Regions from separate parts of the Acaryochloris thomasi RCC1774 genome, predicted to be linked through region 2. Evidence: riboswitches for the same ligand, from Rfam matches in the RefSeq annotation. Region 2 holds a riboswitch; each other region holds the start of a gene.
The links. Region 2 has a riboswitch for cyclic di-GMP ahead of C1752_RS10620 (DMT family transporter). Riboswitches for the same ligand answer to the same signal wherever they lie in the genome.

Region 1 (2,265 bases), on a different contig from region 2:
AGAGGTATCTAGCCCCTCTCGAATCGCTTGCACAAACCCGTCCATCATGCCCGAAGGAGCGATGATATCGGCCCCAGCCTTAGCTTGAGACACTGCCGTTTTCTTCAGCAGCTCCAGCGTCGGGTCGTTGAGAACTCGCCCCGTCAAGTCGCCTGTTTCTAAATAGCCGCAGTGACCGTGCTGGGTATACTCGCACAGACAGGTATCGACAATCACCACCAGATCCGGCACCGCCTCTTTGACGGCTGCCGATGCCTTTTGCACAATGCCGTGATCATGCCACGCCCCTGTCGCTTCAGAGTCCTTATCATCTGGAATCCCAAACAGAATTATAGATGGGATGCCAAGGTCGTAGACTTCTTTAGCTTCTTCTACAATCTTGTCCACCGATAGCTGATAGACTCCCGGCATCGATGTCACTTCTTGGGAAACGCTTTCCCCTGGTACCGCAAAGAGAGGATAGATCAGGTCACTAGTGGTGACGACGGTTTCTTGAACCATGCGACGCAGCTGCGGATGACTGCGGAGCCTGCGGGGACGATGTTTGGGGAACATGATTTTTAGCAACAATACGGTAGATAGGTTGAGCTTTGCTGAAGAAATGCAGAGTAGATGCGACAGCAAAAAGACAACACCCTATACTCTACTGTTGCACTCGACCCCTTTCAATTCCGCGATTGTTTCTATATATTCACAGATCGATTTCAGAGTCCCTTGACGATCCATTTCTCCGAGGCTAGGATGGACGCCTACTCGGCACTGATCCCCCCTAAGTCGCCCTGTAGCTGGCTCTCGAAAGGGTACCTTGCATCGAAAGGGCAAGACACAAATTAGCAGGCCTAAGCTTTACAGTATGGTGGCTGCTAGTGCCGAAGGGCCTTTACAAAATTTTTCTCAGACGAAGAGTGGTTACCCTTAACTCTCAAGTGGGTCATCATTCAGCATTTAATCCAAAAGCCTTTTCGTTGGGAGCTTCCGATGCTATCCTGACCCCGAGTTGAGTGCTGTAGCGTAGCTGTCTGGATTGAAAGCCTACTTCTTGTGAACAGGTCAGTTGAGTCTTCTATATAGTTTAGAGCAGCAGAAAAGACAGAAACATCTCGAAGTTTTTCTTCTCTTGGGGGCACTCTAAAAGCACCCCCAAGAGAAGAAAATCCCTATGCACGTTAGCCAGGAGTGTCTCGTGAGCATCGGTCGGCAATCGGGTCGATTACTGCTGTCGGTTATTCTTACTTTTTCCACTAGCGGAGAAACCTACGGTGACACAACTTCTCACAATCACAAGTATTCAACGCAAAAACTGAGTCAGGCTTCTGTCAATACGAATCAGGTCAGAATCCAACTGGAAGGGGACAGCCGCTACATATACGCTAACGGCATTCCAGATCATACCCATGGTTCATTTCCCAATCCTGGCAATCCCAATAGCATCTCGCCGCAAACCTATCGATTTCGAGTACCGACAACCCCCAAATTAGCAACCCAAATAACGGCACTGCGTGGGAGCCTGTTTGGTGTCGCACTCAATGGTATTCCTTTGGATCCAGGAACAGCAGAGGTTTGGACATCTCAGGGACCCAGCCATGCTTTTAGTGCACAGAATAAAGCAGAATGGCGCTATGAAGCCCTATCAGGCCGCATTAATCTTGGGATTGATCAAAGCCATGCTCACGTTCAGCCAACGGGTGCTTATCATTACCACGGCTTGCCGCTAGGTCTTATCCAGCAGCAAGGTCGCGATCAGCCCATCATCTTCATCGGGTATGCTGCAGATGGCTTTCCTATCTACGCTTCATCTGGAAACACTGCAGCAGTCTCAAGCTACCGAGTTAAGCAAGGACAACGCCCCAGTGGCCCAGGAGGACGCTATGATGGCACCTTTGTTCAGGACCACGAATTTATAGCTGGGCTAGGCAATCTCGATCAGTGTAATGGACGTCAGGGAAAAACCCCTGAGTATCCACAGGGGATCTATCACTACTTCATCACGACGACGTTTCCTTTCATTCCCCGTTGTTTTCGCGGCACTCCTGATATCAGCTTTAGACATCAAAAATCTGCTGGACTGAGACAGTTTCCATCCCGTCCAAAGTCACGTCCTGCGGCCCACATAAAGCAACAGCCCCAACAACGCTTAGATCAGAATCATCGGCCATCAGCAGGCGGGCGGCGACCGCCCTTTCCGCCTTCTGGGCATCATCATCCGTTTTCGCCACCTCACGGTTCCCCGCATCGGCATCATCCCCCTCACTAGCCAATGACGTG
Region 2 (2,265 bases):
AGACCGTAATGATAACACCCCTGTTTCCATTCAGGCGATCGCACCTAACCCTGTTTTCACCGCCGGTCCATTGGTGCTGCAGCTCGTTGCTCTCAAAGGGCAAGAAGTGATTCTACGCAGTGGTGATCCCGCCACGCCCTAACGCTCTCTTCGCTAATTTGTTAGCTTATGTGTAGTCGTTACGAATACGTTTAATGATAAAACTGGTTGGGATGAGTGGAAGTTTGCGATCGCAATCTTACTCATTTGATGCTTTGAAGCTAGCGCTCAAGAGAGCAGAGGCCTTAGGGGCTGAAGTGGAGATACTAGACCTGCGAACGCTGAACCTCCCTTTCTGCAAAGGTGAAGATGACTACGCAGGCTATCCAGATGTTGTCAAGCTGAGGCAGGCCGTGCGCCAAGCTGATGGCTTGATTTTAGTGACGCCGGAATATCACGGCGGCGTCAGCGGCGTTTTGAAGAATGCCTTAGACCTACTGAGCTTTGAGCACTTGTCAGGCAAAGTTACCGGAGCCATCAGCGTTCTGGGCGGGCAGGCCAACAGCAATGCGCTCAATCAACTGCGACTGATCACGCGTTGGGTTCATGCCATGATGATTCCAGAGCAGGTCGCCATCGGCCAAGCTTGGCAAGCCTTCGATGCCAGCGGCAATCTCCAGGACCCCAAATTAGCGGAGCGGCTTGATAAATTTGTGGATAGCCTTGTTATCACAACCCAAAAGCTTCGCCCCAGTCAAAATTAGAGTCAAAGCGCGCAGTACTTTTTCTGTGTAAAGAAAACATCCGTGTTTTTACGGTGTGTCTTTCGCCGATATTTAAGAGAATATCCGTATTTTCGCGGTTAATGTCTTTGAAACTAGGGTTTACTATAGATTCATTGGGCTGTCATACCCCCCGCATTAGCCCAGCCAAGTCTCCGAAATGGCAACTTGTTCCGAAAGGGCAAGGCGCAAACCAGCGGGCCTAAAAACCATCTTAGGGGTATGGATGCTGCTGGTTCCGAAGAGACTTTACTTCATTAAGCAAGGGCCTTTACCTTCTGGGTAGGGGCCTTTGTGTTTTAGAACAGAGGTGCCGCAGCGCACGACCGTATAATCCCGGAAGCCGAGAGTCTGGAAAATAGCTGAAAATCCGTATTTTCACGCTTAAAAGCTGAAAATAAAGATTCTAATATGGATTCATCGGGCTGTTATACCCCCCACATTAGCCCAGCCAAGTCTCCGAAATGGCAACTTGTTCCGAAAGGGCAAGGCGCAAACCAGCGGGCCTAAAAACCATCTTAGGGGTATGGATGCTGCTGGTTCCGAAGAGACTTTACTTCATTGAGCAAGGGCCTTTACCTTCTGGGTAGGGGCCTTGCTTGTTTTCGCGGTCGTCTTGATCACCAACCAGCGTTAGAGTTGTGAGGGATAAAAACAGCGATCGATAGGAGGCAGCGCAGGTTTGTGACACCCGCAGAATTTTTGCTGCTACTCATTTCAATTGCGTTCAGTGGCGCAGGGCAGTTTTTCCTAAAGTCAGGTGCCCTGCAGCTCGGCAAAGTCACAGGTACCAACCTGCTGAGTCACGTGCTCAGCATTGCGACGACGCCCGCTTTGTTGGTGGGACTGGCCTGCTATGCGTTCGGTGCCATTAGCTATATCATGCTCTTGACCCGCGTCAGTCTTAGCGTTGCTGGTCCTGCTGCCTCGCTGATTTATCTCGTCTCAGTTTTGTTGGGCTACTTTGCTTTTCAAGAAGCCATTTCCCTGAGCCGCTTAGTAGGGCTAGGCTGCATCGTTTGTGGCGTCATTCTGATTGCGTGGCAGCGGTAGTCTCGTGTTGTAAATGTATGCAGTCTCAAAGTAGATATGTGATCATAGAATCAAATGTCTCGCGTCAATGTCCACGTATTGCAACGAAAGCCTGTATTCACAGTTGTTGTCTTTATGGAGTGCCAGGTCAGTGATCACCTCTAAACTATTTCCCTTCGCTATTTTTTGTGTGTTTGCGGGTATTGCCTGTCCTACGCAAGCTCAGTCTTTGGACCCCGTTGAACAAACTTTAGTTGAGCAGGGTATTAGAGACGTCCTGTCTTCTCCTGGCGGCCTCTTGACGGTCCCTAATTCTGCAGGCGCAAATAGGCCGCAAAGTGCGCCTCCTACAAAAGCCGCTGAGTACGAATATGACGCAGAAAAAACAGCCAAGGGTTGTGGTGAGCAGCAGAACGACGAACTCACCTTTTCCAGTCAGGGAGAATATGGGCCTGAAGATATCGGTAGTACC
Region 3 (2,265 bases), on a different contig from region 2:
GGCTAGCCGTTGCTAGCTCTGCAGGCTCAGGTACAGCGGGAGCCGGAGCGTCACCGTCACCACCACCCGTCGCCGCCACTGCTGCGATACCACCGGCGCCAGCTAGTCCACCTAAGATGGGAAGCAATGGAATTCCGGCACCGAGTGCACCACCACCCTCAGGGGCTACTCCGCCTAGGTCACAAATTGGACCCTGAGCGATGAGTAGAGGTGTGTCAGATATGACTGTGCTCGCTACAAGGTTAGGACCAAGATTTAAAGAGTTTAGCTCTGACTCTGCAGGGGAAGAACCTTCCTCGCAGAGATCGGTGTCTATGTCAGCCTGACTGGGCTGGTCTGAAGCATCACCTTGAAAAGGATCTTGGAAGTCGAGCTGGGCTGCGTAAACTGAATTCACGCTTCCATATGATAGGCAGGCAAGCAATGCCGTAATAGAACCAGTTTTTTTAATTATGCTCATGAACCCATCAATCTCCAGGGACTTTTTCCACAACAACACTGCGATATTCTAGCATTTTAGCCGATTTTACGAACTTAGCATCTGCTCATCGTAGACTGACTTGATCCAGAGTCGTCAGTTCTTCTCCTGGCAGCTTTTCAAGGATTCGAGCTACTACAGATATCCAAATGACCTGCATAAACGCAATATTCTGACTTACGGAACGGCGACATAATATTTTCTAAGCAAATATGCCGGCCCCGCGTGAACGGAACCGGCATACTATCGAACCTTGAAGAATCTCTAGAACTACATACTTAGAGCAGCTCTATACATCTTCAGACTTTTTCTTGCGGCGTAGAAGAACGCCAGCAACACCCAATGTTGCAAATAGGCTAGCCGTTGCTAGCTCTGCAGGCTCAGGCACGGCAGGAGTAGGAGGAGCCGGAGCGTCACCGTCACCGTCACCGCCACCCGTCGCCGCCACCGCTGCGATACCACCGGCACCAGCTAGTCCACCTAAGACGGGAAGCAATGGAATTCCGGCACCGAGTGCACCACCACCCTCAGGGGCTACTCCGCCTAGGTCGCAAATTGGACCCTGAGCAATGAGGAGGGGGGTGTCAGATACGACTGCGCTCGCTACAAGGTTAGGACCAAGATTTAACGAATTTAGCTCTGACTCCACAGGCGAAAAATCTTCTTCGCAAAGGTCAGCATCTATGTCAGCCTGGCTGGGCTGGGCAGAAGCGTCACCTTGAAAAGGATCTTGGAAGTCTAGCTGGGCTGCGTAAACTGAGTTCACGCTCCCGTATGAAAGGCAGGCAAGCAATGCCGCAACAGAACCAGTTTTTTTAATTATGCTCATGAACCCATCAATCTCCAGAGACTCCCCCCACAACAATACTTAAATATCACAACATCTTAAGCGATCTATCGAGAATTGTGAAATATTCGATAAATTAAGACACCGCTAGCCGACAACGTAACATACTCTTCCCTCAAAGGTCAGTAGTTTTGGGGTGGTAATTAATAATTTTTTTACAAAAGCTGTCCCAGGCCTGAAGAGACTTATAAAAGTTCCCACAAAGCAAAATGACCCCTGCTCGTAGAACAGAGGTCACTGCTGTAGTAAGTAAAGTCCCTTCGGAACTAGCAGCATCCATACCCCTAGATGGTTTTTAGGTCTGCTAGTTTGCGCCTTGCCCTTTCGGAACGAGTTGCCCTTTCGGGGACTTAGTATGGGCTATATGCGGGGGGTATGACAGCCCAATAACCCAACAATAACGGCCAAAATAGCAAGATTTAACCGAGGATATGCTGAAGTTCGCTGTAGACATAGAGGATTATTTAGGTGTAAATGCGGAGCGTTGCAGCCATTGCAAATATCTGGCTCACTTCAAAAGGCTTGTCCGTGCTGGCTTACACTAGATAGCCTGTGTGTTTAATCACTCAAAATTGACGTAGCAACTTAGGGATGGCATGAGTAAGCAACGGGTTCTTTCTGGGGTGCAGCCCACCGGTACGCCACATTTAGGCAATTATTTAGGTGCGATCGCAAACTGGGTCGACCAACAGCAGCAGTATGAAAACTTCTTTTTTATTGCTGATCTACACGCCATTACCGTTCCTCATGATCCAAAGGTATTGGCTGCTAATACAGAATCTCTGGCTGCGCTTTATTTGTCGTGTGGTTTGGACTCAAAACACACCCATATTTTTGTTCAGTCCCACGTTAAAGCCCATGCCGAATTAGCTTGGCTCCTGAACTGCCTTACGCCTCTCAACTGGCTAGAGCGCATGATTCAGTTCAAAGAAAAAGCGAT

Region 1: linked by a shared signal. The riboswitch ahead of C1752_RS21935 (YHYH protein) and the one ahead of C1752_RS10620 (DMT family transporter) in region 2 are both predicted to bind cyclic di-GMP.
Region 3: linked by a shared signal. The riboswitch ahead of C1752_RS14305 (hypothetical protein) and the one ahead of C1752_RS10620 (DMT family transporter) in region 2 are both predicted to bind cyclic di-GMP.

What each region holds. Positions count from the first base shown of each region.
Region 1 covers NZ_PQWO01000019.1:9,046-11,310, forward strand. Annotated here, with positions in the region: gene hemB (porphobilinogen synthase) at 1-555, opposite strand, end outside; cyclic di-GMP riboswitch class I at 790-874, shown strand; gene C1752_RS21935 (YHYH protein) at 1,160-2,254, shown strand.
Region 2 covers NZ_PQWO01000005.1:236,199-238,463, forward strand. Annotated here, with positions in the region: gene C1752_RS10610 (DUF3084 family protein) at 1-142, shown strand, start outside; gene C1752_RS10615 (NADPH-dependent FMN reductase) at 195-743, shown strand; cyclic di-GMP riboswitch class I at 914-1,004, shown strand; cyclic di-GMP riboswitch class I at 1,218-1,308, shown strand; gene C1752_RS10620 (DMT family transporter) at 1,446-1,814, shown strand; gene C1752_RS10625 (hypothetical protein) at 1,945-2,265, shown strand, end outside.
Region 3 covers NZ_PQWO01000008.1:158,165-160,429, reverse strand. Annotated here, with positions in the region: gene C1752_RS14310 (hypothetical protein) at 1-397, opposite strand, end outside; gene C1752_RS14305 (hypothetical protein) at 768-1,244, opposite strand; cyclic di-GMP riboswitch class I at 1,585-1,674, opposite strand; gene trpS (tryptophan--tRNA ligase) at 1,922-2,265, shown strand, end outside.